Regions from separate parts of the Brachybacterium sp. SW0106-09 genome, predicted to be linked through region 3. Evidence: riboswitches for the same ligand, from Rfam matches in the RefSeq annotation. Region 3 holds a riboswitch; each other region holds the start of a gene.
What was found. A riboswitch is a leader RNA that binds a small molecule or an ion and turns the genes downstream of it on or off. The one in region 3 is predicted to bind thiamine pyrophosphate.

Region 1: it holds a riboswitch for thiamine pyrophosphate, as region 3 does, so the genes downstream of both, Y09_RS15040 (bifunctional hydroxymethylpyrimidine kinase/phosphomethylpyrimidine kinase) here and Y09_RS07035 (YkoF family thiamine/hydroxymethylpyrimidine-binding protein) in region 3, are expected to answer to the same signal.
Region 2: it holds a riboswitch for thiamine pyrophosphate, as region 3 does, so the genes downstream of both, Y09_RS16070 (ECF transporter S component) here and Y09_RS07035 (YkoF family thiamine/hydroxymethylpyrimidine-binding protein) in region 3, are expected to answer to the same signal.

The regions. Positions count from the first base shown of each region.
Region 1 covers NZ_BCAK01000056.1:3,966-8,666, forward strand. Annotated here, with positions in the region: gene Y09_RS15035 (HNH endonuclease signature motif containing protein) at 1-1,519, opposite strand, end outside; TPP riboswitch at 1,829-1,921, shown strand; gene Y09_RS15040 (bifunctional hydroxymethylpyrimidine kinase/phosphomethylpyrimidine kinase) at 1,912-3,657, shown strand; gene Y09_RS15045 (MFS transporter) at 3,654-4,701, shown strand, end outside.
Region 2 covers NZ_BCAK01000058.1:107,024-111,724, reverse strand. Annotated here, with positions in the region: gene Y09_RS16085 (GNAT family N-acetyltransferase) at 1-10, shown strand, start outside; gene Y09_RS16080 (ankyrin repeat domain-containing protein) at 27-428, opposite strand; gene Y09_RS16075 (ATP-binding cassette domain-containing protein) at 441-2,498, opposite strand; gene Y09_RS16070 (ECF transporter S component) at 2,525-3,106, opposite strand; TPP riboswitch at 3,154-3,259, opposite strand; gene Y09_RS16065 (hypothetical protein) at 3,291-3,857, opposite strand; gene Y09_RS16060 (M13 family metallopeptidase) at 3,854-4,701, opposite strand, start outside.
Region 3 covers NZ_BCAK01000013.1:7,108-11,808, forward strand. Annotated here, with positions in the region: gene Y09_RS07025 (ATP-binding cassette domain-containing protein) at 1-389, opposite strand, end outside; gene Y09_RS07030 (ECF transporter S component) at 469-1,170, opposite strand; gene Y09_RS07035 (YkoF family thiamine/hydroxymethylpyrimidine-binding protein) at 1,167-1,904, opposite strand; TPP riboswitch at 1,942-2,050, opposite strand; gene Y09_RS07040 (protein-L-isoaspartate O-methyltransferase) at 2,100-2,708, opposite strand; gene Y09_RS07045 (MBL fold metallo-hydrolase) at 2,716-3,465, opposite strand; gene purS (phosphoribosylformylglycinamidine synthase subunit PurS) at 3,683-3,952, shown strand; gene purQ (phosphoribosylformylglycinamidine synthase subunit PurQ) at 3,952-4,677, shown strand.

The DNA.
Region 1 (4,701 bases), on a different contig from region 3:
CGGCGTCGCCGTGGTGGCCGACGGTCCAGCGGGTGCGGCCTGGCTCGCCTGCCTGCGTGGGGAGCCGGGTGGGGTCCAGCAGGCCGTTCGTCTTGTCGAGGTGGTGCTGCCAGCACAGGAGGTGCAGGTTCTCGACCTCGGTGGCGCCGCCCTCGCCCGGGGTGCCGCGCAGGCACTCCTCGATGTGGTCGCACTCGGAGGCCCAGGAGGTGGGGCGCGTGCATCCGGGGACGGCGCACTGTCCGTTGCGGAGCCGGAGGTGCTCGAGCATCGCGGGGGTGGGGATGACGCGGTCGGCCGGGAGCGGGAGGAAGGCGCCGCTGCTCGCGCTGGTGAGGACGCGGTGCCAGACGGTGCAGCTGCCGGCGAGGGAACGCGCCATCGAGGGCGGCAGCGGGGTGACGCCGTCGAGCATGCCGGGCTGGTCGGAAGCGCCGAGCAGGGTCAGCACGGGCACCGTGACGTTGAGGCGGAACCGCTCGGCGGGGACGGCGACCCCGTCGACGTCGAGTTCGGCGGTACCGATCAGGGCGTAGCGCAGCCGGGTGAGCGGAAGGGCCCTGCCGGTCTCGAGGACGACGCCGTCGGGGTCGTGCGGGATCGGTGTGCCGTCGCGGAGCGCCGCACGCTGCGCCGCCTGGACGGCGCGGGCGGACTCGTCGACTGACTTCCACCGGGCGAGGATCTCGGGGATCGGGCCCGTGATCCGCAGGGTCCCGGTGCCGGCCTCCGCGCCGGGAAGCAGCTCGACGGTGCGCTCGAGCGCGGCGACGGGATCGGGACGGCTCTCGCGCTCGGCGAGATGCTCGATGAGGGCGCGCAGGAGCGTGAAGAATCGTTCCGGGCTGATATCCGTGGACCATGTCGAGATCACGGCATCGAGATCCCTCCTGGAGGATTCGGAGAGCTTCTGCGAGGTCTTCAGCATCTTCTGGAACCACGCCGACGGCATGCTCCCGGATTCAAGGTTCTCGAGGGTGCGCGGGAAATGGTTCACGGCCTGGTATGCGTCGCGCAGTCGCCAGCTCGCGGCACTGCGAGTGACCCGGAGGCCGAGTGCGGCGCGGAGCGTCTCGACCTCGTCGAGCTCGCAGGCGTCCTCGTACTCGCCCTCGAACTCGTGCAGGGCGGCGAGGGCGCGGTACTGCGCCGCGAGCGCGAGGGCAGTGGCGCGCTCCGCATCCCACACGCGCTGCGCGGCCTCGCTCAGGGCGGGGTCGTCGGCGCAGCCGCCGAGATCGGGCAGCGCGTCACGAGTACGAGCCTGGCGTGCGCCGACCCGGCGGAAACGTGCAGGAAGCGACGCGATCAGGGCATCGTCGACGGGGTCCGGGGAGGTGGCGGCAGGAACCGACGGCGATGCCGTCACCACCGGCGAGGAGGCGGGAACCGAGGGCAGGGAGACCTCCCACGCGGAGGTATCTGGGGCGGCGGCATCCGACCGCTCGGAACGCACCGCGTCGCGTGCGCCGTCGGCGATCTCATCGCCCGGCGAATGCTCCGGCTGCGTGATGCCCATCGGCCCCTCCTCCCCGTCCGCGTCGGCGATGCGTCGATGCACCGCCCTTCTCGATCCGACCCCTTCAGACTAGGGACCGACACCGACAGAAGAAAGGCCCACAGAGAATATGTGGATAACTTTCTGATCGAGTGGCGGATCTCGAGCGCAATGCGGCTCTCGATCCTCACCTTTCCTCCACAGCTCCTCGTTTTCCACAATGCCATCCACAGATTTCCGAGGGGCCGCCTCGTCTGTCGGACCCCTGCGGTAGAGGGGCATCGGCTCCGGACATCCCGGCCCCTTCCCCGCCGCCTGGCCTACACTCGGCCGCTGGACACGGGGTGCGCCCGAGGCGCTGAGATCACACCCGTGGAACCTGATCTAGTTCGTACTAGCGAAGGGATGTCCGCATGAGCTCGGATCCTTGCACCCTCTTTCCCGCTGCCCTCCCCCGCGCCGCCGCGCCCGATCGGCCCGCCACCCGCCGGCCCGCGTCCGGCCATCCCGCAACGGGCCATCCCGCACCCGACCGCCCCGCGCCGTCGGCCCCGCGAGTGCTCTCGATCGCGGGCACCGACCCGACGGGCGGCGCCGGCACCGCGGCGGACCTCAAATCGATCACCGCCGCGGGCGGCTTCGGCATGGCGGCGGTCACCGCGGTCGTCGCACAGAACACCCACGGCGTGAGCGACATCCACGTCCCTCCCGCGCAGTTCCTCGCCGCGCAGCTCCGCGCGGTCTGCGACGACGTCGAGCTCGAGGCGGTCAAGACCGGCATGCTCGGCACCGCCGAGATCATCGAGGCCGTCCGGACCTGGCTCTCCGCCCATCCGCCGCGGGTGCTCGTCGTCGACCCGGTGATGGTCGCGACCAGCGGCGACAGGCTGCTGGAGCCCGAGGCGGAGCAGGCGATGATCCGCTTCTGCTCCCTCGCCACCGTGGTCACCCCGAACATCGACGAGCTCGCCGTCCTCACCGGCGAGCCCCGCGCGCACGACGAGGACGAGGCCCTCACCCAGGCCGCCCGCTGGTCGGAGGCGACCGGCGTCGCGGTCGTGGTGAAGACCGGGCACCTCGACAGCCGCGAGGTCACCAACACCTGGATCGGGACCGACGGTACCCGCCACCCCGTGCACTCGACGCGGGTGGACACGACGAGCACGCACGGCACCGGCTGCTCCCTCGCGGCGGCGCTCGCGACCCGGCTCGGCGCCGGCGAGGACCCGGCCACGGCGCTCGCCTGGGTCACCGACTGGCTGCACGAGGCGATCCTGCACGGCGCAGAGCTGCAGGTCGGGAGCGGGAACGGCCCCGTCGACCACGCCCACCGGGCACGGCGGCTCGCGGCGGCGGGATCGGCCGCGCCGTGGGTCGCCGGCGGCGCGGTGCCGGACCGGTGGGAGCAGCCGGCCCAGCTCGCCGCCCGAGCGACGGCCGACGGCCCGACGGGTCCTGCCGCCTCGGTCCCGCCCGTCGGCCCGTGGACCGAGGCGCTGTGGGCGGCCGGGGCGCCGCTCGCCGGCGCGATCGAGGGCTCCGGCTTCGTGGCGGCGCTCGTGGACGGGAGCCTGCCCGAGGGGCAGTTCTCCTTCTATCTCGCGCAGGACTCTCACTACCTGCAGCGCTACTCCCGCGCCCTCGCGACCCTCGCCGCGACCTCGGAGGACCCTGCCGCGCGGGAGTTCTGGTCGGACTCCTCCCGGCACTGCGTGGATACCGAGCTCGAGCTCCACCGCGGCTGGCTCGCGACCCGTCCTGACGCGGCGGAGGTGGCCGTCAGCCCGGTGACCAGTTCATACACCGACTTCCTGCTCGCCCGGGCGCTCGGGGACCCGACGGCCGTCGGAGCGGCCGCGGCGCTGCCCTGCTTCTGGCTGTACGCGCAGGTCGGGGCGAGCCTGCCCGAGGTACCGGACGAGCACCCCTACGCGGGGTGGCTCCTGACCTACCGCGACCCCACCTTCGTGGAGGGGGTGCGCGGGGCGCTCGGCGTCGTCGAGCGCGAGCTCGAGACCGCCGATCCCGCCGTGCGGGCGGAGGCGGCGCGCGCCTTCCTCCTCACCTGCCGTCACGAGCTGGAGTTCTTCGAACAGGCACGACGTGTGGACGCCGCCGCCGTCTCCCCGGCTCCGACGCTCACCGGGGCGACTCGATGACCGCCGCCTCGATCGCCGCGACCGGCACCCGCGCCCTGCCGCCCGAGGGCCGGGCCGCGCTGCGCGCCGGCGTGGTCGGGAACTTCATCGACAACATCCATGTGTTCCTGCCGGTCACGGCGCTGGCGCCGGCGATGCTCGTGATCGCGGGCCCGTCGGCGACCGCGTCGGCGGCGGCGCTGATCATCGTCGCGATGCTGCTGGGCCGGCCCGTCGGCGGGGTGGTGTTCGGGCGGATCGCGGACCGCATGGGACGCACCCGCACCACCCGCCTCGCCATCGCGGGCACCGCGGCGTGCGCGCTCGCGATCGCCCTCGTCCCCACCCATCAGATGCTCGGCCCGGGCACGGTCGCGCTGATCCTGGCGCTGCGCTTCCTCGGCGGGATCTTCGTGGCCGGCGAGTACTCGGCCGCGATCCCGCTGGCGATGGAGTGGTCGAGGCCGCGGCGGCGCGGACTGATGAGCGGGCTGATCCTCTCGATGGCGCCGTGGGCGCAGGCCACGATCGCCTTCGCCGTCGCGGCGCTGCTGGCGGCCCTCGGGCCGGAGCAGTACGCGGCCTGGGGCTGGCGGGCGCTGTTCGTCGCGGGCGCGGCGCTGTCGATCGGGATGATGCTCTACTACCGGCGGCACGTGGTCGATGCGCCGCAGGCCCGGCGAGCACCGGCGTCCGCCACCCCGTCGGCCCCGCGACCGGGCCTCCGCAGCCTGCTCACCGGACGGTGGGCGTCCGCGTTCTGGGCGGCGTTCGTGCTGATGACGGGGCTGTGGCTGCTCACCGACTCGACCGTGCTGCTGCTGACGGCCCGGCTGTCCACCGACTCGCCGATCACCCCGGAGGCGGTGCCGCTGGTGATGGGCGCGGCCTCGATCGCGCAGGCGCTCGTGATGGCGCTCGCGGGGCACCTCTCGAGCCTCGTCGGGAGGCGGCGACTGCTCGTGGTGTGGGGCGCCGTCGCGGGACTCGTCGGACCGGTGCTGTGGTGGGCGTCGGTCACCGCGCCGACCCTCGCCGTCGCGGCGCTGCTCGCCGCGCTGCTGC
Region 2 (4,701 bases), on a different contig from region 3:
GAGCGCCTGATCCCGTCCCCGTCGGCTCAGGCCCGACGCGCCTCGATCAGCTCCACGATCTCGGCCCGCTCGAAGTAGCGCGCCGTCGCCAGGCCGCTCGGCTCGCCGAGGTCCGGGTCCGCCCCGGCCTCGAGCAGCGCCGTCGCCACTTCGGTCAAACCCTTGAAGGCGGCGCCGGCGAGCGGGGACTGGCCGCGGTCGTTGAGCAGGTCCACGTCGGCGCCGCGGGCGGCGAGCTCGCTCACCAGCGCGGCGTGCCCGTGATAGGCGGCGAGCATGAGGGGGGAGTTCCCGGAGGCGTCGCGCAGGTTCGCCGGCGCGCCGTTGTCGAGGAAGGCGCGCACGGTCTCGGCGTCGCCCTTCCGGGCGGCGTCGAGCAGGGTGTTGGCGAGCTCGATGAGCTCGGGATCCAGGGAGTCGTCGGTCATCGCCCCAGCGTATTACGCGGGGCCGACGAGCAGCTCGGCGATCAGCGGCCACACCAGCAGCCCCGCCGCGATCAGGACCCCCAGCAGGTCCGCGGGTCCGACGGGGCTCGGCGCCGCCCAGGTGCGGTGCGTCGCGGTCGCGAAGCCGCGGGAGTCCATCGCCAGGGCCTGCTGCTCGGCGCCGCGCAGCGTGTCCACGAGCAGGGCGAGGGTGGCGCCCGCGAGCACCCGGGGGGAGCGGGGACCGCCGAGGCCGCGGCGAGTGCGTGCCTCGAGGATCGCAGCCCACTGCCGGCCCAGATGCCCTACCCGCACCAGCGCGATCACGGAGGCGGCGACGGGCCGTCCGGGCAGGTGCAGGCGCTGGCCGAGCGCGTCCCCGAGCGGGGTGGGGCGCACGGAGGCGAGGGCCAGCACCCCGGGGGCGACGAAGGCGGTGATCCGCGCGGCCTCCTTGAGGCCGACGAGCCATGCCTCCCCGGACAGCGCCGGCGCCTCGCCCAGCAGCGCCGTGGTCCAGGCGAGCCCCGCCGCGGAGAGCACGATCGGGAGCAGGCGCAGGGCCGCGCCGCGCAGGCTCCGCACCGCCAGCGGGGCGAGCAGCACGGTCGGGGCGAGGGCGAGCAGCCCGCCCTGCCAGCTCTGCACGGCGAAGGAGCCGATCGCGGCGAGGATCCCGATCAGGCTCAGCGTCAGCGGGTTCAGCGCGTCGGCCGGGACCCGGCGGGGCGCGGGCGTGGGGACCGCGTCCGGTGCCGGGGCGGGCAGGTCGTGGCGCGCGTCGGCCGCGGCGACGAGGAGCTCGTCGTGGCTCGCGGCGAGCACCGCCGTGCCGCGGGCCCTCGCCTCGCGCAGCAGCTCCAGCACCTCGCGGCGCCGCCGGGCGTCCAGGCCCACGGTCGGCTCGTCGAGCACGAGCAGGCCGGGCCGCTGGGCGAGGGCCGCGACGATCGCGAGACGGCGCTGTTCGCCGCCGGAGAGGCGGTGGGGGTGGGCGCCGGCGAGCGGGGCCAGGCCCGCCCGCTGAAGGAGCTCGTCCGCGAGGTCCTCGTCCGTGGCCCAGGGGGAGGCGAGGACCTCCTCCCGCACGGTCGTCGCGACGAAGGAGTGCTCGGGGTCCTGGGGGACGAGGGCGATTTGGGAGGGCTCGGGGCGGGACACGGCGCCCGCTCCCGGCTCCGTCGCGCCGACGAGGACGCGCAGGAGGGAGGTCTTGCCCGCACCGGACGGGCCGGTCAGCGCGGTCAGCCGCCCAGCGCGCAGCTCGAGGTCCTGCGGTGCGGTGAGTCCCCGGGCGGGCACGGTGACGCCGCGCAGCGCGGCGACGGTCTCGCCGGGCCCGACAGGGCCCGGTGCCTCCTCGGCGGCGGCCTCCTCCTCGAGCACTCCCGCCTCGATCAGCACCTCGCGACGGTGGGAGAGGAGCTGGTCCGGATGCCCGTCGGCGAGCACCCGGGCGCGGGAGCCGAGCACGATCAGCCGGTCCACGTGCGGCAGCCAGGGCCCGATCCGGTGCTCGGCGACGACGAGGGTGCGGCGGCCCGTGACCGCGAGGATCGCCCGGCGCACCTCCTCGGCCGTCGGGGCATCGAGCATGGAGGTCGGCTCATCCAGGAGCAGCAGGTCGGGGCGCAGGGCCAGCGCGCCGGCCAGCGCGATCCGCTGCTGCTGGCCGCCCGAGGCGTCCAGCGGCGCCCGTTCGGGGTCGAGGTCGACTCGCGCTGCCTCGAGCGCCCGGGCGGCGCGCTCGGTGAGCTCCGGCCGGGGCAGTCCCGCGTTCTCCGGTCCGAAGGCGGCGTCGCGGGCGACGGTCGCGCCGACGAGGGCGTGCACCGGGTTCTGCAGCAGCAGGCCCCGCTCCCCGGGCCGGCTGGGCGCGGGGACGAGCCCCTCGCCGTCCCCGTCCTCGGGGTCCAGCAGCCCGGCCAGCGCCCGCAGCACGGTCGACTTCCCACTGCCGCTCGCCCCGGCCAGCAGCACTCGCTGCCCGGGCGGGATCTCGACGTCGAGCCCCTCGATGGTCGGCTCGCGCCGGCTGAGCGGCCGCCAGCGCAGCCGGTCGACGTGCACGGGCGCCGCCGGGACGGTCCCGGTGCTCAGGCCTCCACCGCGCGGGCCGCCTCCCGGCCGGAGGCCAGGGAGTCCACCGCGCCGGTCGCGATCAGCGCCCGGCTCGCCGCCCAGCCCAGCACCCCGCACAGCAGCGCCCCCGAGAGCAGGAAGAAGGCGAGCATCGTGCCGGAGAAGGCCCAGCTCATCTCCTGGTAGTAGGCGACCTTCTCCCATCCCCATTCGAGCAAGGCAGAGAGCACGCCGCCGAGCACCGCCACGGGCAGGGTGAAGCGCCGGTAGCGGGTGAGCAGGAAGGCGAGCTCGACTCCACCGCCCTGCATGAGACCGGACACGGCGGTGCCCCAGCCCCACTGGCTGCCCAGCAGCATCGAGAGCACGGCGGCGACCATCTCCGCGAGCAGGGCGGCGCCGGGCTTGCGCACCAGCAGCGCGGCGAGCACGGCCGGCAGGAACCAGATCCCCGCCAGCAGCCCCTCGGCAGGCTTGAACGCCGCGGTCAGCGGGCCGATCAGGGTGTAGAGCTGGCCGTAGCCGAGGAAGGCGACCCCGAAGGCCGCCCCGATCAGCACGGTCACCAGCAGATCGACGGTGCGATAACGGGTCATCACGTCTCCTCCCAGGTCCTGGAAGGGGCGCGGAGCACCGGCGGTGCTCCACGGAAATCCCGACTCCCTACGCCGGTGCGAGCCGGATCAGGTTCGAGGGTCTGCGCCGTCGGCGCACTCTCAGCACCGGACGGTGCTCCCCTGTCAGTGGATGACGAGCAGACAGTCTAGCCCAGGAGCACGCTCAGCGGCGGGCACGGATGGCCTGGTCGATCGCATCGGCGGCCGCCTGGGGGTCGACGGGGGAGAGGATGTAGCAGGTGTCCTTCGTCCCGATGATCTCCACGCTCGTGCCCGGCCGGGTGACCAGCATCCGATAGGGTCGCTGCTGCTCGGCGAGGGTGAAGATCTTCCGCCGGCCGACGGGGGTGAGCTCCTCGGGCTTCGGGGTCATCGCCCTCCCGCGCCGCCAGCCGTAGCCGCCGAGGGCGACGCCCACGGTGCCGGTGGGAATCTCCCGCAGCTGCACGGTGCGGAAGTCCTCGATCGGCCAGACCCGGCGGGGGAGGAAGCCGCCGAGGCTGACGGTGACCCCGTGCTCGTCGACCACGAAGCGGGTGGCCTGGCCCATCCACGTCCACAGCGCCAGCAGCGCGAAGGCGGCGAGCACCGCGATCGCACCCGGAGCCGATCCGCGCTGCAGCAGCAGGCCCGACACGATCAGGCCCGCCACCACGGTGACGACGACGCGGGTCCAGCCCACGGAGGAGGGCACCGTCCGCCCGACGTGGAAGGGCGCATCGGGCCTCACCAGATGCTCACCCGCTCCTCGGGAGCGCGGTACATGCCATCGCCCTCGCGCACGTCGAAGGCCTCATGGAACTCGTCGAGGTGCCCGGCGACCGTGTTGCAGCGGAACTCCATCGGCGCGTGGAGGTCCACGGCCAGGCGGCGGATCGCCTCCTGGGGCCGGTTCCGGCCCCGCCACACGGTCGCCCAGGACCAGAACACGCGCTGCAGGCCGGTGAGCCCGTCGAGCTCGGCCGCGGCCTGCTCCTCGGAGCGGCTGGCGAGATAGGCCTTGACCGCGATGGAGAGCCCGCCGAGGTCGCCGATGTTCTCGCCGATGGTGAGGGCGCCGTTGACGCGGTGGGAGTCGTCGAGCTCGCGCGGGGAGAGCTCCGAGTACTGCGCGATGAGACGGGCGGCGCGGGCGTCGAAGGCCTCGCGATCCTCCGCCGTCCACCAGGAGACGAGGTTGCCGTCCCCGTCGTACTTCGAGCCCTGGTCGTCGAAGCCGTGGCCGACCTCGTGGCCGATCACCGCGCCGATCCCGCCGAAGTTCACGGCGTCGTCGGCCTCCGCGTCGAAGAACGGGGGCTGGAGGATCGCGGCGGGGAAGACGATCTCGTTCCGGCCGGGGTTGTAGTAGGCGTTGACCGTCTGCGGGGTCATGTGCCACTCGGTCTCGTCCATCGGCCCGCCGACCTTCGAGAACTCGAAGTCCGCCTCGAAACGACGGGAGGCGCGGACGGACGCGACGAGGTCGCCGGGGACGAGCTCGAGGCCGTCGTAGTCGCGCCACTTCTCCGGGTACCCGATCTTCGGGGTGAACCTCTCGAGCTTCGCGAGCGCCTTCTCGCGGGTGGCCGGGG
Region 3 (4,701 bases):
TGGCCGAGATGGCCGAGCACGGGCGCGGTCGCGAGGACCCCGCCCGCCACCGGGTCGATCGCGCCCGGGCCCTCGTCGAAGCCATCGGCCGCACCGCCGGCCGTGCCGTCGTGCGGTCCTCCGGCCATGCCGTCGGCCGGGTCCCCGGCCGTGCCGTGAAACAGACGCACCCTTCCGGTGACCCGACCGCGCTGATGGGACGGGATCGCCCCGGCGAGCACCCGCAGCAGGGTCGACTTGCCCGAGCCGGACGGTCCCAGCAGCAGCACCTGCTCGCCCGCACGGATCTCGCCGCTCCAGGGTCCGACGCCGGCCCCCGAGGGCAGCACCGCCTCGAGCCCCTCGGCCACCAGCACCCGGGGCTCGCCGGCGGGAGCCGGTGCCCGCACAGGGCCCGGCTCCTGCTCCGGGGCCTGCCGATGCTCGGGGCCCTGCACCCGGCCTGGGGCCGCTCCCGCGGCGTGCGCCTCAGCGGACACGGCGCTCGGGGATCCGTGCCGCGCCCGCGGCACCGATCGCGAAGTCGGCGAGCACGCCGGTGCGCTCGAGCGCGCGGACGATCACCCGGGCCAGCAGACCGCCGAGCACGATCCCGGACAGCACCTGCACGCCGAGCCGGAGCGCGAGCAGGTCCTGGCCGTACCAGCCCATCCGGTACGCGGTCCAGAAGAACACCAGCCCCGCGCCGAGCGCACCGGAGGCGGCGAACACGCCCCAGCCGAAGCGGCGGTAGCGGGTCAGGGCGAAGGGCAGCTCGGAGCCGATCCCCTGCAGCGCCGCGGAGAGCAGCAGCAGGGGGCCGACGGGGCTGCCGAGGAAGACCACCTCGATGACCGCGGCGAGCATCTCGGCGAGGATCCCCACACCCGGTCGGCGCAGGATCGCGATCGCGACCGGCGCCACCAGCAGCCAGGAGCCGAACACGAGGTGCTGGGCGAGGTCCCCGGCCGGGCCCATCGCGATCGCCAGGCCGTTCCAGGCTTGCACGAACACCCAGTACAGGAAGCCGAACACGACGCCGAGCACCACCACGAGCACGAGCTCGCGCAGGCTCAGCGGGGTGTGGCGACGGGACGTGCCGGCAGGGGCGGTCGCGCCGGCGTCGGCAGGCGCCGCGGCGGGCGCTGCGGAGTCGTTCGCGGGCGCGGCGGTGCCGTGCTCCTCGGTCATCGCGCCTCCTCCCGGCCCTCGTCGCCGGCGGCCGGTGCGTCGGCGCCCGGTGCGTCGGCGCCCGCCGCGAGCTCCCGCACCTCGTGCGAGGGGCTGTTCAGCGAGAGCGTCAGGTGGCTGGTGACGTGCTGGACGCCGCGGCCGACGAGCAGCCAGCCGGCGAGCGCGGTGGCGATCACGTCGCCGGCGTCGCCCTCGAGCCGGGTGACGAAGTGCTCGGAGCCGCAGAAGGTGCCGAGCTCCTTCGTATGGTCGATCGCGGCGTGGATGTCGCGCATGTGGTCGGGGGCGGTGCCGTCGACGGCGACCTCGTCGGCCAGCGGGTACAGCGCCCACTCGGCGCTCGCGAAGCGTCCGGTGCTCCGCGGCTGCGGCACCTCGGTCGCGCGGGGGCCCGCGCCGCCGGGCAGCTCGCATTCCACCTCGCCGGGGCAGCCGCGCGAGAGGAGCACGGAGAGGGTCGCGTGGTGGCCGGTGCGGGCGAGCGCCTCGGCCAGGTCGATCAGGACGCGCTGGAGGTGGGCCTCGTGGCCGCCGAGATAGGTCGAGACGTCCCCGGTCTCGTGCACGAGGCCGGTGAGGTCCAGCCGGGAGAGGACGCCTTCGAGGATCCGGGCGTAGTCCTCGCTCATCACGGCGGCGGTGACGCGGGCGCCGACCCCGAAGCCGAGCGGGGTCGCGGCCGGGCCGCCGGAGGGGGCGGGCGCGGTGGGGGCGGTGGGCGATGAGGTCACGGTCCATGCCTTTCGTACGGGCACGGGCGCGCGGCGACGATCGCTCGGCGGAGCTCCCTGCGCCGGCATGATCCGGATCAGGTTCTACGGTCGGAGTTCGAGTACTCCCTCTCAGCCCGGCCTACCGGACTCCCGTGCACGCCCCGCACCATACCGGTCCGGTCCGGCGCACGCTCCTCGTGTCCGGCGCTGCGTTCAGCGGGTCGTCGGCGGGTCCTCGACGAGGGGGACGAAGACGTAGGCGCCGTGCTCGCTCGCGGCGACCTCCTCGCCGCGGCGCTCCAGGCGCAGCATCCGCTCGCGCACGGGGATCACCATCACGCCGCCGTCCGCGAGCTGCGCGATCAGGCTCCGCGGCACGGCGTCGGCCTGCGCGGAGACGAGGATCCGGTCGTACGGCGCGCCCTCCGGCGCGCCGAGCACGCCGGGGTGCGCGAGTCGGATCTCGGCACTCGCCGTCCCCGCGTCCGCTGTCCCGGCGAGCGCGGCCCGGGCCGGGCTGATCAGCTCGGCGCGCCGCTCGACGCCGATCACCCTCCCCTCCGGTCCGCACAGCCGGGCGAGCAGCGCCGTCGTCCATCCCGATCCCGCGCCGAGGTCGAGCACTCGCTGCCCCGGTCGCACGTCGAGCAGGGCGAGCATGTTCCGCACCGTCGTGGGCTGGGAGTTCGTCTGGCCGTGACCGATCGGCAGGGGCCGGTCCTCGCCGGCGAGCCGCCGCAGCTCCTCGGGGAGGAACCGTTGCCGGTCGGTCGCCGCGAGCGCCTCCTCGAGGCGGCGCTCGCTCTCGGCCCGGTGCGACATGGCGCCGTCAGCTCCCGGCGACCTCGACGACGCCGTCCTCCGGCCAGTCCCGCACCTCGGTGCCCTCGGGGGCGAGGTTCGTGGCCTGGCGCAGGTAGATCGGTCGTCCGAGGTCGCTCGCGACCGCGTCGTGGACGGGCAGGGCGAGCCGCGGGCCGACGGCGCGGAGGAACTCGATGGTCTCGGACATCTTCGACCAGGGCGCGGTGACGGCGAAGGCGAGGACGTCGATGCCGTGGAACTCGGGGACCGGCTCGAGGGAGTCCCCGGTGATGCCGAGCCGCGGCCCGTCCCCGGCGGACAGGACGATCCCGCAGTTCCCGATCCGCGGGATGTCGGGGTGGATGATGGCGTGGCGTCCGCCGACGGCCTCGAGCCGCAGCGACGGGTGGTCGCCGACGGGCGTGAAGCGGTGCGCCTCCCCCGCCGCGAGCGGGATCACCCGCTCCTGCGCGACGAGGGGCCCGCCGCTCCCCTCGTCGCCGCCGTCGGAGGCATCGGCGGCGGTGAGCACCCGGGCGGTCTCCGGCTCGGCGATCACCTCGGCGTCGGACGCGGCGGCGAGCACCTCGCCCAGCAGCGCGGGGTCGACGTGGTCGGGGTGCTGATGGGTGATCACCACGGCGTCGAGGCTCGAGAGCTCCTCGGCGCCCAGGCCCCGCACCGCATCGGCGCTGAAGCCGCCCGGATCCACGAGCAGGCGTCGCCCGGCGGTCTCCACGAGCAGGCAGGAATGGACGAGGTGGCGGATCTTCATCGGGTCCTCCCGGGGGTCGAGGTCGCGTGCCTCGAACCTAGTCCCCGTCGGCCGGGACGTGCCAGGGCCGCGGGGGCGTCCGGTCGGGAGGACACCGCCGTGGGCGCCCCGTCGGCACGGCCGCGTTCCTCGGTACGATGGGGCCCTCGGGCCGCGCCCGAGCACCAGCCCCCGGCACGCCGCCGCGCGCGCCACACGTCCCCTCAGGAGTGCCCCCATGCCACGTGTCGTGGTCCACGTCATGCCGAAGCCGGAGATCCTCGACCCGCAGGGCAAGGCGGTCGCCGCCGCGCTGCCCCGCCTGGGCTTCGAGGGCATCGCCTCGGTGCGCCAGGGCAAGCGGTTCGAGCTCGAGGTCGAGGGCGAGGTCACCGACGAGGTGCTCGCCTCCCTGCGCGAGGCCGCCGAGACCCTGCTGTCGAACCCGGTGATCGAGGACGTCGTCTCGATCGACGTGGAGGACCCCTCCGCGAAGGGCGCGGCCTGATGCGCATCGGTGTGGTGACCTTCCCCGGCACGCTCGACGACCGCGACGCGCTGCGCGCCGTGCGGCTCGGCGGCGCCGAGCCGGTCGCGCTGTGGCACGGCGACGATTCGCTGCACGAGGTCGACGCGGTCGTGCTGCCCGGCGGCTTCTCCTACGGCGACTACCTGCGGGCCGGGGCGATCAGCCGCTTCGCCCCCGTGATGGACAAGGTGGTCGACGCCGCGAACGGCGGCATGCCCGTCCTCGGCATCTGCAACGGCTTCCAGATCCTCTGCGAGACGCATCTGCTGCCCGGCGCGATGATCAAAAACGCGCACCGTGCGTTCATCTGCCGCGACCAGCCGCTGGCCGTGGAGAACAACCGCACCGCCTGGACCTCCGGCTACGAGGCCGGCCAGGTCATCCGGGTCCCGCTGAAGAACCAGGACGGCCAGTACGTGGCCGACGAGCGCACCCTGGCCCAGCTCGAGGACGAGGGCCGTGTGGTCTTCCGCTACGCCGCCGGCGCCACTCACGGCCCGGCCGGCTTCGAGCAGAACCCCAACGGCTCGCGCCACGACATCGCGGGCGTCACCAACGCCGCGGGCAACGTCGTGGGCCTCATGCCGCACCCGGAGCACGCGGTCGAGCCCGGCTTCGGGCCCGACGAGCCCGGCGCGGGCACCCGCACCGGCACCGACGGACTGACCATGTTCAGCTCGGTGCTGCGCAGCATGGTGGCCTGAGCGGCGACATCACGGCATCGGCCT